DNA from 3 places in the Geobacillus thermopakistaniensis genome. Region 2 is predicted to be linked to each of the others. Evidence: riboswitches for the same ligand, from Rfam matches in the RefSeq annotation. Region 2 holds a riboswitch; each other region holds the start of a gene.
The links. Region 2 has a riboswitch for S-adenosylmethionine ahead of T260_RS129850 (methionine biosynthesis PLP-dependent protein). Riboswitches for the same ligand answer to the same signal wherever they lie in the genome.
Positions count from the first base shown of each region.

Region 1: linked by a shared signal. The riboswitch ahead of T260_RS130295 (bifunctional homocysteine S-methyltransferase/methylenetetrahydrofolate reductase) and the one ahead of T260_RS129850 (methionine biosynthesis PLP-dependent protein) in region 2 are both predicted to bind S-adenosylmethionine.
Region 3: linked by a shared signal. The riboswitch ahead of metK (methionine adenosyltransferase) and the one ahead of T260_RS129850 (methionine biosynthesis PLP-dependent protein) in region 2 are both predicted to bind S-adenosylmethionine.

Region 1 is NZ_AYSF01000045.1:34,172-38,001, reverse strand. It holds gene metH (methionine synthase) at 1-90, opposite strand, end outside; gene T260_RS130295 (bifunctional homocysteine S-methyltransferase/methylenetetrahydrofolate reductase) at 83-1,930, opposite strand; SAM riboswitch class I at 2,002-2,104, opposite strand; gene T260_RS130300 (DUF7577 domain-containing protein) at 2,218-2,601, opposite strand; gene T260_RS130305 (ABC transporter ATP-binding protein) at 2,925-3,830, shown strand, end outside.
Region 2 is NZ_AYSF01000048.1:617-12,581, reverse strand. It holds gene spoVAE (stage V sporulation protein AE) at 1-5, shown strand, start outside; gene T260_RS129810 (DUF1657 domain-containing protein) at 18-224, shown strand; gene T260_RS129815 (DUF421 domain-containing protein) at 237-1,097, shown strand; gene T260_RS1000000139955 (hypothetical protein) at 1,118-1,288, shown strand; gene T260_RS129820 (thioredoxin family protein) at 1,428-1,748, opposite strand; gene T260_RS129825 (hypothetical protein) at 1,877-2,113, shown strand; gene T260_RS1000000138800 (YjcZ family sporulation protein) at 2,190-2,318, shown strand; gene spoVIF (sporulation-specific transcription regulator SpoVIF) at 2,445-2,702, shown strand; gene T260_RS129835 (GNAT family N-acetyltransferase) at 2,820-3,254, opposite strand; gene T260_RS129840 (YjcG family protein) at 3,256-3,777, opposite strand; gene T260_RS129845 (GTNG_0744 family esterase) at 3,876-4,604, opposite strand; SAM riboswitch class I at 4,791-4,901, shown strand; gene T260_RS129850 (methionine biosynthesis PLP-dependent protein) at 5,103-6,206, shown strand; gene metC (cystathionine beta-lyase) at 6,210-7,391, shown strand; gene T260_RS129860 (LSm family protein) at 7,441-7,650, opposite strand; gene T260_RS129865 (hypothetical protein) at 7,799-8,242, opposite strand; gene T260_RS129870 (glycosyltransferase family 2 protein) at 8,491-9,186, shown strand; gene T260_RS129875 (glycosyltransferase family 4 protein) at 9,189-10,304, shown strand; gene T260_RS129880 (polysaccharide pyruvyl transferase family protein) at 10,301-11,359, shown strand; tRNA gene T260_RS129885 (tRNA-Val) at 11,472-11,543, shown strand; partial or broken gene T260_RS0120210 (UPF0236 family transposase-like protein) at 11,830-11,965, shown strand, end outside.
Region 3 is NZ_AYSF01000028.1:68,859-72,688, reverse strand. It holds gene T260_RS135350 (gamma carbonic anhydrase) at 129-677, shown strand; gene metK (methionine adenosyltransferase) at 700-1,911, opposite strand; SAM riboswitch class I at 2,041-2,155, opposite strand; gene pckA (phosphoenolpyruvate carboxykinase (ATP)) at 2,374-3,830, shown strand, end outside.

The DNA.
Region 1 (3,830 bases), on a different contig from region 2:
TAGGTTGGCGCTTTGGATCATCGTGCCCATGGCGCCATCGATGACAAGAATTTTTCTTTGCAGTTGCTGTTCTAAGGTGACGTTAGCCATGAACAACCTTCCTTTCTTTGGCGGCCGCTTCTTTTTCGTGAATGTAGCGGACAAGCTCGACCGTCATGTCGTAGCGCAAGAACGGCGTGATCAAATAAATGCCGTTAAACAAATCAAACGCAGCGTCAATGAGCGATTTGGCGATAGCGATGCCTTCCTTGGCTGCTTGCACCGGGTCGCCGCCGCACGCCGCCATGCGGGCGCGAATCTCGTCAGAGAGCGTAATGCCCGGCACTTCATGATGCAAAAAGTCGGCGTTGCGCGCGCTCACAAGTGGCATAATGCCGATGTAAATCGGCGTGTCAAGATGCTTGGTCGCTTCGTGCACTTCAACGATTTTCTCTTCCGAGTAAATCGGCTGGGTCAAGAAATAGTGGGCGCCGCATTGAATTTTTTTCTCCATTCGCTCAACTGCTTTATCCAAATGGCGGACGTTCGGGTTGAACGCAGCGCCGATCGAGAAGTTCGTTTTTTGCCCAAGCGGTTTGCCCGAGTACGACAGCCCTTCGTTAAACTGGCGGATCAAGCGGATCAAATCGAACGATGATAAATCATACACCGACGTTGCTCCTGGGAAGTCGCCGATTTTCGACGGGTCGCCGGTAATGGCGAGCACGTCGGTGATGCCGAGCGTATGCAAGCCCATCAAATGCGACTGCAAGCCGATCAAATTGCGATCGCGGCATGTAATATGCACAAGCGGGCGGATGCCGAGCTGCTCCTTGATGATCGTGGCGACAGCGGCGTTGCTGATGCGCGGCGTGGCGAGCGAGTTGTCGGCCAACGTCAGCGCATCGATGCCGGCGTCATGGAGCGCTTTCGCCCCAGCAAGAAACTTGTCAATCCCCAATTTTTTCGGCGGATCCAGCTCCACAATGACCGAGCGGCGCGTGCGGGCAAGCTCGGGAAGGGGAGATGGGGCGGGCCGATCCGCTTGCACTGATACAGACACCGCGCGCCGTTTCACCGTTTTTTCCGTCACCGGCGTTCGGTCGGAGAGCGCTTTTGCCATCGCTGCGATATGCTTCGGCGTCGTGCCGCAGCACCCGCCGATCAAGCGCACCCCTTGGTCGCGGAACGCTTTGGCTGTTTCCTCGAAATATTCAGCGTTCGTCTCATAGACAAGCCGGCCATCGCGGTAATCCGGGAGGCTCGCGTTCGGATACGCCGACAAAAATGCCTGCTTCGGCAGCGGCACTTCCTCGAGCGACCGAAGCATATGATATGGACCGAGACGACAGTTCAGTCCGACGACATCGGCCCCGAGCGCCTCTAGGCGGGCAAGGGCGTCCGCGAGCGGCGTGCCATCTTGCAAGACGCCGACTTCATGGAGCGAGACGTGAGCGATAATCGGCAAGTCGGTCTCTTTGCGGGCGATGGCAAGCACCGTCTCCAACTCTTCCAAATCGTAATACGTCTCGAGCAGCACGCCGTCGACTCCTTCAGCCAGCAGGACAAACAGCTGCTCGCGAAACGTCCGTTTCACTTCTTCGAGCGTGACGACGCTTTTGTTTAACGTGCGCAGCCCCCCGATCGTCCCGAGCACGTACGCCCGCCCGTTCGCCGCTTGCCTGGCGAGCCGCACCGCCGCGCGGTTGATGGCCGGCACCTCATCTTCAAGGCCGTAGCGGGCGAGTTTCACATAGTTGGCGCCGTATGTATTCGTCTGAATGACGTCGGCGCCCGCGGCGATATACGCTTCATGAATATGGACGATTTCATCTGGATTGGATAGATTCAATTCTTCAAAACAACGGTCAATGCCGTGCGAATATAAAAGCGTTCCCATCGCCCCGTCGGCGATGAGAATGCGCTCTTTCAACTTATCCAGCAATCCCACGTTCGATTCCCCCGTTTCTCCGTAGTAAAAGAAAAAAGCCTTCTATAAGAAGAAGACTTTTCATTCGCTTCTTCTTATCTTCCAGGCTTCCGCCTGTCTGGATTTAGCACCTTGGCCGCGGGCCAGGTTGCTGAGGGTTCACCGGGCCAGTCCCTCCCCCTCTCTTGATAAGAATGTCCGTATGCAATTGTGCGGCAGCGTTTTGATGATTACTATATAATTTAATGTATTTTTCGAAATTATTCAATACGGTGAAGCGAGGAAATTTCAAAAAAGAATTTCTCGGATCAACGGAGAAGCTCTTTTCCACATTGGGGGCAAAATTGGAAATTGTGCTGCACATGCCCGCCGCAATGAGGGCAATGCTTGTTTGGCTGTTTATGGCTTCCAAATCGGACGTTCAGCGGGTCGGGCTCTTCCTCGCTGTCGACAATGTCCAATAAGGACATGCGTTGTTTTCCCGTCGCATTTTTGTAATGGTAAAACGCTTGAAATACGCCGATGGCGATGACGACAAGGCCGAAAAACGGAAAAAAGCGGGCGGCGGGAAACGGCGAGTCCGCGGTGATGGAGAATGCCATCACCATCCAAAAGATGCCGAACAACACAGCGGCGATGCTGCCGAAGAGTCCTTGCATCGACGGACCGCGGCCGGGTTTGATGCTTTTCAATTTCATTCCTCCCTAACAGAATTCATAGATATATTATAATAGAAAAAATTGGTTTTTTCCATGTTCACATAGAAACGTTTGAGCCGATAGAGGCAAAAATATTAGATTTTTAATTGGATTTATTTTTCAATACCTTGATTATGTCTTGTAAGAGAGGAAAACGGGCGGTATGTTGCCTTATCAATTGCATCATCGACCATTTTTCGCTTCTTAAGCATTGGCATGGGTGGGAAGACCGTTCAACGATCGTTTTGTCATTGCACTTTCATTGTCTCTATGTTCTAATTAGGAATGATGGAGATGAAGAAGACGGGGGGCTGAAAGTGAACGGAGAAATCATCCGCTTCGAGCGAGTGACGAAGGAATACGACGGCGCAGCCGTACTGGATGATGTCAGTTTTGCGATGGAGCGCGGGAAGTTTTATACGCTGCTTGGACCATCGGGTTGTGGGAAGACAACGATTTTGCGGCTGATTGCCGGGTTTATCGAGCCGACGGAAGGAACGATTTATTTCCACGGAAAGCCGATTCAAAACGTCCCGCCGAACAAACGGCAAGTCAACACTGTTTTTCAAGACTATGCATTGTTCCCTCATCTCGATGTGTTTGAAAACGTTGCGTTTGGTTTGCGCGTGAAAAAGATGAAAGAAACCGACATTCGCGAGAAAGTGAGGGAAGCGCTTCGGTTTGTCAACTTAGACGGCTATGAGCGCCGCCGCATTCAAGAAATGTCAGGCGGCCAGCGTCAGCGCGTCGCCATTGCCCGGGCGATTGTCAATGAACCTGAGGTGCTGCTCTTGGATGAACCGCTGTCAGCCTTGGATTTGAAACTGCGCACGGAAATGCAGTATGAACTTCGTGAATTGCAGCGCCGATTGGGCATTACGTTTATTTTTGTCACGCATGATCAAGAAGAAGCGCTGGCGATGTCCGATTACATTTTTGTTCTGAATAAAGGGAAAATTCAGCAGTTTGGGACGCCGAAAGACATTTACGACGAGCCTGTCAATCGATTCGTCGCCGATTTCATTGGCGAATCGAACATTTTGTCAGGGCGCATGATCGACGATTTCCTCGTCGAATTTGCCGGCAAACAGTTTGCGTGTGTTGACCGCGGCTTCGCGCCAAACGAACCGGTCGATGTCGTCATCCGCCCGGAAGATTTGGAGCTCGCGGCGCCGGAAGACGGGCAGATCGTCATCCGCGTCGATTCGCTCTTATTCCGCGGT
Region 2 (11,965 bases):
GATAGGAGGGATCTTCCATGACCGTTGCTTCGCAGGTGAAACAAACGTTGGCGAGCTTAAAAGGCATTCACGCTGGGCTGCAACAGCTGGCGCTCACTTCCCAGGATGAAACGGCGCAACGGACGTTTCATGAAGCGATGCTTGCGACAGAGGAGATCATCGCGGACATCAAAGACCGGATCGGCCGGCTCGAGTTCGAAGAGCCGCAATACCACGGAAAGTAAGGAGCATGATCGATGCCTATATGGTTAGAAACCGCCATTCGTTCGATTTGCATTTTAATCGGGTTGTTTGTTATCACCCGCATTCTCGGCAAAAAGCAATTATCAAAATTGTCGTTTTTTGAATACATCGTCGGCATTACCGTCGGCGATATCGCTGGAACGATGTCGGTCGATTTAGGAATTTCGTTGCAAGAAGGCATCACCAGCATTTTGATTTGGTCGCTGTTTCCAGTGGCTGTCGCTCGTCTCTCGCTGCGCAACAAGAAATTTCGCGATTTTGTCGAGGGCAATTCCACGGTTTTTATTAAAAACGGCAAAATTTTAGAGGAAAACTTGAAACGGGAGAAATATACGGTTGACGAGCTGCTCGAACAGCTGCGCAAAAAAGATGTGTTCCGCGTCGCCGACGTCGAGTTTGCGGTGCTTGAGCCAAACGGCGACTTGAACGTGTTGCTGAAGCGGGAAAAGCAGCCGCTCACCGTCGGAGATGTGTTCCCAAACCCACCGCGGGAAAAAGAGCCGCAAACGGTCATTATGGACGGCATGATTTTGGATGAGCCACTCGCTACGATGGGGCTTGGCCGCGGCTGGCTGAAGGAACAGCTTGACAAACAAGGAGTGGCGATTGAAAATGTGTTTCTCGCCCAAGTCGATTCATACGGACAGCTGACGATCGATTTGTACGATGATAAGATCCAAATTGCCGAGCCGCAGGAGAAAAAGCTGCTCTTGGCCGCGATGAAAAAAGTGCAGGCTGATCTGGAGCTGTATGCGTTGCAGACGAATTCCGAAGAGGCGAAGGCGCTGTATGAACGAAACGCCGCAAAAATGGCAGAGCTTGTGCAAAAAGTCGAACCGCTCTTGCGAAACTGATGACACAGGAGGAAAAGACGATGGAAGACAAACGGATAAAAACGACGGATGAGGAAATTCAAGTCCAATTGAAACCAAACGACCGCTCCGAGCGGACGCGGACGACCGATGAGGAAATTTCGATTGAATTGATGTTTGACAGCCCGCAGCTGACGCGCCAGCCGAAAGACTACGACGAAATTGAATATTGACGGCTTCCGTTTCCACAATCGGCGATCCATAAGGAGCTGTCTGTTCATTCGCATGGCTGTCCGAGAAGGAAAGCTTCCTTCTCGGACAGCCTCTTTTTGTTGCCCTTCTTCTCTGGCGAGGCAAGGATGCCGCCCCGTCTTACTCCGGCAGGGACTGCAAAAAGGCGCGCACCTCTTCCGGCGTTTTGGCGTCAGCGCTGTGCAGATGAGCAATTTTTTTTCCGTTGCGGAAGACAAGCAGGCTCGGGATGCCAAGTACCTGGTATTTCTCGCCAAGTTCCGGAAACTGGTCACGGTCGATTTCAAACCAATCATATTGTCTATAGTCGCGAACGATGTCATCGATGAACATATTGAGGCGCACGCAGTCCGGACACCAAGTTGTGTAAAACTTGATGATCGTTGGTTTATCACCGGAAATGACCGCCTCGAATTGCTCCACTGTTTCAATGCGTTTCACATTCGTTTCCTCCCTTTCATGTTGACGTTCATCTTTACTTTATCATATGGCGAGGCAAAAAAAGAACGGGGATGCCTTCACCTCGGGCAGTCGTTTTTGCATACAACAGTAAGAAAGGGGGGGAAAGTGTGAGCAAAGAACTGGAAAAGGCGCTCGAAGGTTGGGTTGCGTCACGCAAAGAAGGGCATGAAACGTTCATCCGCCTGTTTGAACAATGGGGAAAGGACTTTAACAAACAGTTGCAAGAAATCGAAAAATTGAACAATGGATTTTTAAAAAGTGTGCAAGGCAACTTAGACTACATCGAGCAATGGTTTGCGAAAAAGGAGCGGGAATTTGCCGAGCTGTTCCGCCGATTTGGATGACAAAATGGCCTTTGCGCCCATACGCCCCGCTAAGCCGGTGAATACGATACAGTAAACGGAGAAGGAGGTGCACATTATGATGGGCTTCTGCGGTTATGGTTATCCTTACGGCTACGGCTATGGCGGTGGCTATGGCGGTGGCTTTGTGCTGATTGTCGTGTTGTTCATTTTGTTGATTATTGTCGGCGCGGCATTTGTCGCCTAACGGAAAAAGCGAAAGGGGTACGGGCCGTTTCGGCGCCACGGAGCGGCTCGTATTTTTCTTTCCCTAATTTGATGCACGCCGAGGCGGGAGCATCATACGATATAGCAGGGAGAAGGAGGCGGAACGATGGATCAGCAATTTTTTAAAAACATCGAAAAGAAAACAGGTGTCAATATGAAAGACGTTTTTGAGCTCGCCAACTCGCTGCAAAACGCCAATTTCAGCGATGAAAAAACGGTGCGCCAAGTGGTGAAGCGGGTGGCGCAAATTGCCAACCGGAAAGTGCCAAAAGAACTTGAGGATCAAATCGTCAAGGCGATCGTCCATAACGGCAAGCAAATTGATTTCAATACGATCGCCAATATGCTGAACAACAAAAAGTAAGCAAAAGGGAGCTTGCGTGCGCACAGCTCCCTTTTGCTCTGCTTGGCTCAGGAGAGCGAAACGATGTTCGATGATCCCAAGCCTTGGATCAGTGTAGACGAGGCTGTTCTATGGCCATCATTCGAGCGATTTCACCATCGTGACATGTGGGATGCCGGCGTCCATAAAGACGCCGGAGACGGTCGTATAGCCGAGCTTTTGGTAAAACGGTTCTGCGTGCGTCTGGGCGTTCAGTTTCGCCGTTTTCGCCCCTTTTGTTTTCGCCAGCTGTTCGATCGCTTCCATCACCATCCGTCCGGCGCCGCGGCCGCGGTAGGACGGCAGGACGCAAATGCGCTCGATTTTGCCGACGCCTTCGTCAATGAAACGGAGTCGCCCAGCACCCACCGGTGTTTGGCCATCATACAGGACGAGGTGGAACGAGTCGTCCTCGAATGCGTCGATTTCCTCGTCTTCCGGCACGTTTTGCTCCTCAATGAATACGAGCCGGCGGACGCGCAAGGCGTCTTCGTACAAAGCGCGATCTTGCGTTGTGCCAATCGCAATGTTCATCTCAGACCGTTTCCTTTCCTCCGACGATAAACGTTTCATAGACGGTCCACGAGCCGTTTTCCAGCTGATAGAGAAGATGGAAGCGGTCGACGGTCTCCTCGAAGTGCACATCTTGCAGCTTCAGCTGGCTGTAGACGTCCGCATATTCTGCGCCCGGCAAATCGCGGCCGATCGTAATGTGAGGCACGAACACAAACTCCGGCTTTCCGGCGAACAAGCCGCTGTGCAGTTGTTCATGAAGGCGCTCGAGCACGTCGTTTGGTTCCACCTTCAAATAAATGATGTTGCTTGTCGGGTAAAACGAGCTGAATTTCGTCACTTTGATCGGAATGGGAGGTGTTTCCGCCGCAATGCGGCGCAACTCTTTCGCCATTTTTTTTATTTGCTCCTCATCCGCTTCAAATGGGTATTTCAGCGTAATATGCGGCGGGATGAGGGCGTAATGGCTGTCGTACCGTTTCCGGTACGAGTTGGCGAAGTCCTGAATCCGTTTTGGCGGAAAGATCACAATGCCGTACTTCATTTTGTTTTCCCTCCTTGAACCAGTTCTTTTTCCATGCACAGGAAACGCACGGAATGGATGCGGCGGCTTCGACATCTTTGAAGTTGCTCCGTTTTGTCCTATAATGATAAAACAGCGGCTACGGCCCGGGGTACATCCGGCTGCCAATACGTCCACGCATGGCCGCCTTCGAACTCATGGTACGTATAAGCAAACCGTTTTTCCATAAACAAGTCCCGCGCCATTCGATTCGGGGTGATAAAATCGCGCACATGGCCATCCGTCGTTTTCACCGCTGTTTCCTCTGTGCCAACAGAATGGTAAAGCGAAAGGAGCGATGGATCGCGGAATGAGCGGATGCGCGCCAATACCGAGTCATCGATATAGGGGGACTGCATGGCGATTTTCCCAAATGTATGCGGATACAACAACCCGGCTAGAAGCGACACCGTTCCGCCGAGCGAATCGCCGATCAGCGCCCGGCCTTTGCCCATTTGGTATGTCGGCAGTTCGCGGTCCAAAAACGGGACGAGCTCATGGGCTAAAAAACGAAGGTATGCTTCGTGCTTTCGTCCTTCCGGGTGGTATTTCTCGTAGCGGTCGTTGACGTTCCGATACGGGATGCCGACGACGATCGTCCGGTCGATTGTTCCTTCTGCCATCAGCGTTTCGATGACGGTTTTCATTTTTCCATACATAAAATAATCTTTGCCGTCTTGCGCGATTAATAAAGAATATTTGTAAAGCGGCGAAAAATTGCTTGGCAAGTAGATGAGCAGTTCGATTTCTTCTTGCAGCTCTCTGCTGTACAACTTGCAGTCGCGCATCGTTCCTGTTGCTGTCGCCATGACCATCCTCCATGAAAGCGTAAGTTCATCTGTTATTGTAACATATTTGCGCCCAAAGATGTTAATGAAGGGCTCGAATTTTTCGCGAATTTGCCGAATCGCACCGCTGACAAAAAAATGGCTTGCAAAAACGTGGGGAATGCGTTACATTTTTATTAAATTTAAAAAAATTGAATACGCGTCCCATTCTTATCAAGAGAAGCGGAGGGAACTGGCCCAATGAAGCTTCAGCAACCAGCCGCCCGACGGCCAGGTGCTAAATCCAGCGAATTGAGCATTCAATTCGGCAGATAAGAAGAAGCATGACCCCATGTGTATGGAAAAGTCTTCTTCTTAGAAGACTTTTTTTATTTATTCAAGCGGCCGCTTCCATCAACCGCGAGGCGGTTTCGGACGAAGGCGCTTGGCCTCTGCCCAACGGACAGTGGTGCTTCGTTGGGCATTAAGTGGTCGGCCGTTGATCCATGATGGAATTTTCAGCAGAAGGAGAGAGATGAGATGGAGAAACTGGAGACGTTGTTAGCGCAAATTGGCAACCGGAGCGAAACGGTGACGGGGACGGTCAACCCGCCGGTTTATTTTTCCACCGCCTACCGCCATGCCGGCATCGGAGAGTCGACTGGGTTTGACTACATCCGCACCGGCAACCCCACGCGCAAAATCGTCGAAGAAGCGATCGCGAGACTGGAAGGCGGCGACCAAGGCTATGCGTTCAGCTCCGGCATGGCCGCCATTCAGACGGTGCTCGCCTTGTTTGAGAGCGGAGATGAGTTTCTCGTATCGGCCGACCTTTACGGCGGCACGTACCGCCTGTTTGAGCGCGGCTGGCGCAAGTATGGTCTTGGATTCCATTACGTCGATTTTGCTGATCTCGCTGCGGTGGAAGCGTGTATCACCGAAAAAACGAAAGCGATTTTCCTGGAAACACCGACGAACCCGCTTATGCATGAGACCGATATCCGCGCCGTCTCCGAATTCGCCAAGCGGCATGGGCTTTTGTTGATCGTTGACAACACGTTTTATACACCGGTGCTTCAACGCCCGATCGAACAAGGCGCCGATATTGTCATCCACAGCGCCACGAAATATTTAGGCGGCCATAACGACGTGTTGGCTGGCCTTGTCGTCGCCAAGGGCGAGGAGCTCTGTCAACGCCTGGCCGAGTATCAGAACGCCATCGGCGCGGTTTTGTCGCCGTTTGATTCGTGGCTGTTGATTCGCGGGATGAAAACGCTGGCGCTAAGGATGCGCCAGCATGAAGAAAACGCCAAGCGCATCAGCGCCTTTTTGCGCGAACATGAAGATGTTACAGACGTCTTATATCCAGGAAGAGGCGGGATGCTGTCGTTCCGGATTGCCGATGAAAAGTGGGTGAACGGGTTTTTAAAAAGCTTGCGCCTCATTACGTTCGCGGAAAGCCTGGGCGGAGTCGAAAGCTTTATTACGTACCCAGCGACGCAGACGCATGCGGACATTCCTGAGGAAATCCGCATCCAAAACGGTATTTGCAACCGGCTGCTCCGTTTCTCGGTCGGCATTGAGCACGCTGACGATTTGATCGCCGATTTGGCGCAGGCATTGAAAAACATGAAAGAGGTGTAAGCGATGGAACAGGAATGGGCGTTTTCGACGAAACTGCTCCATAACGAATGGAAAGTCGACCGCGAAACGGGGGCGGTGAGCGTGCCGATCCAGCACGCCTCCACGTTCCATCAGTTCGATTTCGATTCATTCGGCAAATACGACTACAGCCGCTCCAGCAACCCGACGCGCGAGGCGCTTGAGGAAACGATCGCGGCGTTAGAAGGCGGAACGCGCGGGTTTGCGTTCGCCTCTGGCATGGCGGCTATTTCAACGGCGTTTTTGCTTCTCTCAAAAGGCGACCACGTGCTCGTGACCGAAGACGTCTACGGCGGCACGTACCGGATGATTACGGAGGTGCTCGGCCGCTTTGGCATTGAATATACGTTTGTCGATATGACCGATTTAAACGCAGTGGCGGAAAACATCCGGCCGAACACGAAAGTCATTTATATGGAAACGCCGTCCAATCCATTGTTAAAAGTGACCGATATTCAAGGCGTCGTCAAGTTGGCGAAGGCGCATGGCTGTTTGACATTCTTGGATAATACGTTCATGACGCCGGCGTTGCAGCGGCCGCTTGATCTTGGAGTCGATGTCGTCCTTCACAGCGCCACGAAATTTTTAGCCGGCCATAGCGACGTCGTCGCCGGGCTGGCGGTCGTGAAAGACGAGGAATTGGGAAAAGAATTGTACAAACTGCAAAACGCGTTTGGCGCCGTCCTTGGCGTCCAAGATGCGTGGCTTGTGCTGCGGGGATTAAAAACGCTCCACGTTCGGCTGAAGCAGTCGTCTGAATCAGCGGCCGCCATCGCCAAGTATTTGGCTTGTCATCCAAAGGTCGAAAAAGTGTATTATCCGGGGCTGGAGAACCACCCAGGCCATGACATCCAGCGCCATCAGGCGGCCGGGTTTGGCGCTGTGCTGTCGTTCCGTTTAGCCGATGAAGAAGCGGCTCGGACGTTCGTCCGAAACGTCCGCTTGCCGGTGTTTGCTGTCAGCCTTGGGGCGGTCGAGTCAATTTTATCGCACCCAGCGAAAATGTCGCATGCGGCGATGCCAAAAGAAGAGAGGCTCCGGCGCGGCATTACCGACGGCTTGTTGCGGCTGAGCGTCGGGCTTGAGGATGTCAACGATTTGATCGCCGATTTTGAGCAGGCGTTGTCGTTTGTCAATGAGCATCCATCGGTCGTTCCGACGCGGTAACGACAAAGGTATGCATCGTTTCGGCGGATGCATACCTTTGTTTTTTTCGTTACACTTCCCGAACAAAGTTGACGGCTGTCAGCGGAATGAGCACCGTGCGCGTTTCCCGCTCGTATCCGCCCGCTTCCGCCCTAAGCTCGATCGTTCCGTCCTCGACATCGGTGAGTCGTCCCTCTATTAAGTTGTTGTCCGTCGCGACTTGGATCGTTTCCCCGATGAGGCGGCGGAGCTGCTCTTCGAATGTGGTCGCAAAGTCCATTGTCTCCTCCCTCCTTTCAGTCTAAAAGGCCGGTGATTTAAGGAGAAATACTGCTCTCCAACAGTGTTTCTCAAATTGAAAAACCTTGCAACACCATCACTTCATTCCTTGTGATTTCTCATAAATCGAGCGAATCCATTGTTTTTCATCAGCCTTCTAAACGGGTGATGGCTTGAATGCTGGCAAACGGAATGTAAACGAAACGCCCGAGCGCATCCTCAAGCACGGCATAATCGTTTCGGACGGCGATGACTGTGCCGCTCACCGGGCCGAAATTGACCGTAATTTCTACTCTCTCCCCAATCAAGTCCTCGAGCTCGTCGCCAATATCTTCCGCGGGTGGCGCCCCTGTGCGCAACTCGGTCAAAATGGCTTGCAACAGTTCGCGCTCGTCCTCCAAAATGTCCCGCTGTTCTTGCTCCTCATCAAGAATGCGGCGCAAAATTCGTTCGGCATCTTCCCCGTGATCGGCGATGGCTTCTAATAGAGAGACAATTTGTTCGACGGCCGAATCATCCAAATCTAGTTTTTCAAGCCATTTGCGGATCTTTTTCAGCTCTTTCACTGCTTCGCGCAAATGTTTATGTCCCAACGCCTCTTCCTCCTTCCTTTTCTTCCATTCGTTAACTACGTTATGCACCGCTCTTTCATTCGACACGGGTGCGTATCCGAGGAAGAAAGAACGATTTTTTTAGCCACGGGCATGGGGAAAACGGTTGAACTTTGTCGGGGGAATGACAGGTAAATGATAGGACAATTCTACTGTTTTCCTAAAAAATCAACGATTGCCTCTCACCGTTAAGAGAAAAAATGGATATATAGTGGATGAGGTGATTGATGATGGTGCCAGAGCGAAAAAAAGACTTCATCAGCGTCGTCATTCCGTGTTATAACGCATCCCGTTATATTGAGGACTGCCTAAATGGGCTGTTCAATCAAACATATCGCCAGTTTGAAGCGATTATTGTCGATGACGGATCGGACGATGGGAGCGAAGAAGTCGTGAAGCGGTGGATGAACGACCATTCCCCGTTCTTCCCGGTCGTCTATATCAAACTCCCGCGCAACGTCGGTTTTGCCGGGGCGCTCAATGTCGGCTACTTTTTAAGCAAAGGTGAGTACATCGCTGTCCATGACGCCGACGATATTTCCCATCCGGAGCGGTTCGAAAAACAATGGAAATTTTTGAACGAGCACCCGCACATCGCTTTAATCGGCACGAATTACGCCGCCTTTCCCGACGGACACTTCGACCGAAAGACGCCCGCCAACTGGCTCGCTTACGGGCGCGACATCCGCCGCGTCTATGCGGAAGGGAAACATTGCATTTGCCACGGCACGATCATGTTCCGCGGCGCCGTGTTTGACCAACTCGGCGGGCCGACAAGGCGGATTCGCGGCGCCGAAGATTATGAGTTTATTGTCAAATGTTTAAACGCCAAGCTGGAAGTGGAAAATTTGCCTGACATTTTGTACTACTACCGCAGCCATCCGCAACAGCGCTCGCGCCAGTTTTATAAGAAAGGAGGGAGCTGATCATGCGCGTATTCATGGTGCTAGATGGCCTTGACTTTGGAGGAACGGAAACGCACGCCTTCAGCCTAGCGAAAGAAATGGCCGCCCGCGGCGTTCATGTGGCCGTCGCCGCCCGCGGCGGGTCACTGGCCGATCGTTTTAGGGAAGCCGGCTGTTCAATTTATTTCATCGATTTTCCAACAGCGATCGAGATAGACGAACAACGGAAAGAACAGCTCATTCAGCAGCTTGAGGCGGTGATGAAGAAGGAAAACATCTCGATCGTTCATGCCCACCAGACGCCATCCGGCATCCTCGCTGCCACCGCTGCGCGCCGCCGCGGCATCCCGGTCGTCTTTACCGCCCATGGCACGTACTATCCGCCAGCCGAGCTTGAAGAGATGCTCCGTCTTGCTTCTGCTGCGATTGCTGTCAGTCCGCCCGTCGAGCGGCATATTGTCCCGCTCATTTCCAAACGGGTTCTCATCCCGAACGGCATTGACACGAACGAGTTTGCCCCGCTCGGCCGCGGAGGGCGGCAGACGCTTGGCATCCCGGACGACGCCTTGGTCATCGTCTATAGCAGCCGCCTCGCCTGGGCGAAAGCTGGCATTTGTTTTATGTTTTTAAAAGCGTGCAAAGATGTCAAACGGCTGTTTCCGAACTTGCACGCCGTCGTTGTCGGAGACGGCCCGCGCTTTTCTGACGTGCAGAGCCTTGTCCGTCTCATTCACCAAACGTGCCGCGAGTCGTTTCTCCATCTCGTTGGCGAACAAAGCGATATGGCTGTGTATTACTCACTCGCTGACGTTGTTGTCGGCACCGGCCGTGTCGCTCTAGAAGCGATGGCATGCGGCAAACCGGTGCTCGCCGCTGGCAACCACGGCTACTTCGGCGTTGTCGAGCCAAGCGGTTATGCCGAAGCATGGGAGTGTTACTTTGGCGATCACGGCTCGCGCCAAGGGTGCAGCCGCTATCTTCTTTCCCAAGACTTAAAACGGCTGCTTGCCTCCCCCTCATACCGCGAACAACTAGGCACGGCCGGACGGGAGTGGGTGAGACAGCAGTTTCATATCAAAACGTGTGTCGACCAAGTGCTTGGCGTATATGCATCCTTGTTGAAAGGGGAATCGTCATGATGAAAAAGGTGTTGTATATCGGTTGGATCGGCTTTCAAAACGTAGGCGACGAGCTGTTATGGAATCTTTTTGCCTCCTATGCCCGCCAATACGCCCCGGACGTTCAAATCATCCCATCGACGCCCAAGGTCAACTGGAAAGATACGAGCCCGTACGACGCCGTCGTGCTCGGCGGCGGTTCGCTCTTGCTTCCAGGCTACATGGCCGTTTTGCAAGAGGCGCACGAAGCTGGAAAACCAATATGGATATGGGGAAGCGGCATTGACTGGATCGGTGAAGCTGAAACCGACGCCTTGTGTGCAGGCGCTAAGCCAGCGCTTCACCGCCACTTTTCCGCCAACGACGTCGAGCTGTTCCGCACCGTCCTCGCCTCGGCCGCCTTTGCCGGCATTCGCGGCCCGCTCAGCGAAGCGGTATTAAAAACGTTAGGCGCCTATCCTGCAAACGTCCGCGTCATCGGCGATCCAGGGCTGTTATTGCAGACTCCCGCCTCAGCCGAACCGCCAAACAAAGAAAAAACGATCGGCATCAACTGGGGGACGACATACAATCGCCTATTCGGCCAACACGAAACACTCGTCGAAGACACCCTCGCCCGCGCTGCCAAAATGTGGATCGCCTCCGGCTACCGGATTCACTTGTACATCGTCTGGCCGAACGACCGCTCCGCCTGCGAGCGGCTGTACAAAAAAATTAACTGCCCGGAGCGCGTCACCTTCGACCGCGCACTATATGACGAACGGCAGTTCATCGAGCGGCTTCAGCCTCTTGCCGCCACCGTCAACTTCAAACTCCACGCTAATTTGTTGTCCCTGGCCGCCGGCGTCCCGGCCGTCATGCTCGGCTACCGGTTTAAAGTGTTCGACTTCGCCGCCTTGCTCGGCCTTGACCGGTATGTCGTCTCGACCGCGAGCCCGCAGCTTGAAACAGATTTGATCGACACCGTCGCCCTCGCGGAACAACACCGCCGCCGGATCATGGAACAATACGAAACCGCCCGCCGCCAGTACATTCCGCTCTTGCTCGAGCCGTTTGAGCGCGGGTTGTTTCGATAAGGGGGAGGCGCGGGCTTTCCCTTTTTTCATGATGAACACTAATTTTTTTAAAAAAGTGTTTGACAAACGAGGAAGGCATATATATAATAAAAAATGTGTTTGAAAGCGATATGACCTGTTAGCTCAGTGGGAGAGCACTTCCTTGACAGGGAAGGGGTCGGGGGTTCAAGTCCCTCACAGGTCATCACAAAACACCTCGATCTCGATGGAGATCGAGGTGTTTTTTTATTGCCCCGCCGCCTATGCGAACACAAAGTGTGAGTAAAATATTTGTGGGTGAAATTCAGGAAGGATCCCCGACGAGCGTAGCGAATTTTTGTTCGCCACGCTCGTCGGGGCCACCAATCCAAAAACAAATCTCATGTAAAAAGGACTCTCTCCCTGCTATGATGGTGATGACCAACATCCATAAAACAGGAGGGAGGGAGTCCATGAAACATCTTACCACATAATGGCCCCTATTAAAAGAGTTGGAGGAGCAATTAGTAAGAACTCTTCAAAAGGTGTTCGCTGTCTTGTTGGCCGCCCTTTTGGAGGAGATTGATCAACAACTGGCGGAAGCGCGGGACAAGCGGCGGTATCAGCTGAAAGATAAACGGCCGACCA
Region 3 (3,830 bases), on a different contig from region 2:
CATCGGGCGAAACGAAACGTTTTTCACCAATCCCGATTAGGCGCGCTCGCTTTCGTTGGCGATTTGGACGCAGCGTTGTACAATACATGGTGAACGATCGATTTTGCAACAGAAAGGAACGAACGCCCATGATTTACCCATACAAAGGCAAAACGCCGCAAATTGCCGCCTCCGCCTTTATCGCCGACTATGTGACGATCACCGGCGATGTCGTGATCGGCGAAGAGACAAGCATTTGGTTCAATACCGTCATTCGCGGCGATGTGGCGCCAACGGTGATTGGCAACCGGGTCAATATTCAAGATAACTCAATTTTGCATCAAAGTCCAAACAATCCGCTTATCATTGAGGACGGGGTGACGGTCGGCCATCAAGTCATTTTGCACAGCGCCATCGTTCGCAAAAACGCGCTCATCGGCATGGGCTCAATCATTTTGGACCGCGCGGAAATCGGGGAAGGCGCGTTTATCGGCGCCGGCAGTTTAGTGCCGCCGGGCAAAAAAATTCCGCCCAACACGCTCGCCCTCGGCCGGCCGGCGAAAGTCGTCCGCGAACTGACGGAAGACGATATCCGCGAAATGGAGCGCATCCGCCGCGAATATGTCGAGAAAGGGCAGTATTACAAAGCGCTGCAGCAACAGCGGACATCGTGCGCCGACAAAAAAGAGCTGCCGTGATCAGGCAGCTCTTTTTCTTTCATCACTTGTCCGCCAACGCCAGCGCTTGTTCTTTCAACAAGGCGGCTTTGTCGGTGCGCTCCCACGGCAGGTCGATGTCCGTACGCCCAAAATGGCCGTAAGCAGCCGTCTGTTTGTAAATCGGGCGGCGAAGGTCGAGCATTTTGATGATGCCCGCCGGGCGGAGATCGAAGTTGTTGCGCACGACTTCAATCAAAATGTCTTCCGACACTTTGCCGGTGCCGAACGTATCGATCGAAATCGAAACTGGGCGAGCGACGCCGATCGCGTAGGCAAGCTGCACTTCGCATTTGTCGGCCAGTCCTGCCGCGACGATGTTTTTCGCGACATAGCGGGCCGCATACGCCGCCGAGCGGTCGACTTTCGTCGGATCTTTGCCCGAGAACGCGCCACCGCCGTGGCGGGCGTAGCCGCCGTACGTATCGACGATGATTTTGCGCCCCGTCAACCCAGCATCCCCTTGCGGACCGCCGATGACAAACCGTCCTGTCGGGTTGATGAAATATTTCGTGTTCTCATCAAGCAGCTCCGCGGGCACGACCGGCTTGATGACCTGCTCTTTAATGTCGCGCTGGATTTGCTCTTGCGTAATTTCCGGATGGTGCTGCGCGGAAACGACGATCGTATCGACGCGCACCGGTTTGCCGTTTTCATCGTATTCGATCGTCACTTGCGTTTTCCCGTCCGGCCGCAAGTACGGCAAGACGTCCGTTTTGCGCACTTCCGCCAATCGGCGCGCCAAGCGGTGCGCAAGCGAAATCGGCATCGGCATCAATTCTTCCGTCTCATTGCAGGCGAACCCAAACATCAATCCTTGGTCGCCGGCGCCGATCGCTTCGATTTCCTCGTCAGTCATCTGACCTTCGCGCGCCTCGAGCGCCCGGTCCACCCCCATCGCAATGTCCGGCGATTGTTCGTCAATCGATGTCAGCACCGCGCACGTATCGGCGTCAAATCCGTATTTGGCGCGCGTGTAGCCGATCTCCCGGACCGTATCGCGGACGATGCGCGGAATGTCCACGTATGTTGATGTCGTGATTTCCCCGCTCACGAGCACCAGCCCGGTCGTAACGCTCGTTTCGCAGGCGACGCGGGCGTTTGGATCTTTTTCCAAAATGGCATCCAAAATGGCGTCAGAAATTTGGTCGCAAATTTTATCCGGATGTCCTTCCGTCACAGACTCTGAAGTAAACAAGCGGCGTTTGGCTGACATTCGGTTTGTTTCCTCCTCTTGGCATAATGTGGCGACACGGAACTCATTTCCCTTTTTCCCTTCGCAATATAAAAAACCTTTCCTGTAACGGCTGAGGAAAGGTCATGGCAATCGTATTGCTTCCTTTCACTCTTATCGTTCAAGGACTGCGCCTTGCCACAGGTTAGCACCATTTCACACATGTACAGTTGTGACGGTTGCTGGGCTTCATCGGGCCTGTCCCTCCACCGGCTCGGGATAAGAGTATCCGTTCAATGACTTATCTTATCGCAACGGAATCGGCAAAGTCAACTATCAAAATTCATTTTTTATCATTTCCAGCCGCGAAAATTCTTTCCTCAAGGAAACCAACACATTGGGCAAAATAAAGTTTGAAAAACCCACACAATTAGTATGGACTATTAATAAAAATGTGTTATACTATTTTCAAGAGTGATTACAAAAAGAAGGCAGGTTTTGAATATGGGGATCGCAAACATGACGAATAAGCTTGATTTATTGCTGCAAAAACCGTACGTGCATCATCAACTGTCCGTCGCCGAGCTCGTCGAGAAAGTCCTGCAACGGAACGAAGGACGGCTGACGCACACCGGAGCCGTCGCGGTGACAACCGGCAAGTACACAGGGCGGTCGCCGAAAGACAAATACATCGTCGAAGAACCGTCAACGAAGCAAACGATCGACTGGGGCGCGGTCAACCAGCCGATGTCTCCGGAGACGTTTGATAAACTGTACGACAAAGTGCTCGACTATTTAATGAAGAAAGATGAACTGTTCGTGTTTAAAGGCTTTGCCGGCGCCGATCCGAAATACCGGCTGCCGATTCAAGTCGTCAACGAATTCGCCTGGCACAACTTGTTCGTCCATCAGCTGTTCATCCGGCCGAACGCCGAAGAGCTCGCCGCGCATGAGCCGCAATTCACCGTCATTTGCGCGCCGAACTTTAAAGCCGACCCGAAAGTTGACGGCACGCGCTCGGAAGCGTTCATCATCATCTCGTTTGAACGGCGCACCGTGTTGATCAGCGGCACCGAGTATGCCGGCGAAATGAAAAAATCGATTTTCTCGGTGATGAACTATTTGCTGCCGGAACAAGGCATCCTGCCGATGCACTGCTCGGCCAACGTCGGCCAGGAAGGCGACGTCGCCCTCTTTTTCGGCTTGTCGGGAACGGGAAAAACGACGCTCTCGACCGACCCGAACCGCCGCTTGATCGGCGATGATGAGCACGGCTGGTCAAACCGCGGCATTTTCAACATCGAAGGCGGCTGCTATGCGAAATGCATCAACCTATCGCGCGAGAAAGAGCCGCAAATTTTTGACGCCATCGGCTTCGGCGCGGTGCTCGAAAACGTCGTCCTCGACGACGCGACGCGGGTGCCGAATTACGACGACGGCACGCTGACGGAAAACACGCGCGCCGCCTACCCGCTTCAAGCGATCAAAAACATCGTCGACCCAAGCGTCGCCGGCCATCCGTCCACGATCGTGTTTTTGACGGCTGATGCGTTCGGCGTCCTGCCGCCAATCAGCAAGCTGACGCGCGAACAGGCGATGTACCATTTCTTAAGCGGCTACACAAGCAAACTCGCCGGCACCGAACGCGGCGTCACCGAACCGGAAGCAACGTTCTCAACGTGCTTTGGCGCACCGTTTTTGCCGCGCCCGGCCGTCGAATACGCGGAAATGCTCGGGCAAAAAATCGCCGAACACAACGTCCGCGTCTTTTTGGTCAACACCGGCTGGACAGGGGGACCGTACGGCGTCGGCAGCCGCATGAAGCTCGCCTACACCCGGGCGATGGTGCAAGCCGCCGTCGAAGGGGAGCTGGACAACGTCGAAACGGTGCAAGACCCGATTTTCGGCCTCGCCATCCCAACCCGCGTCCCCGGCGTGCCGGATGACGTCCTGCAGCCGCA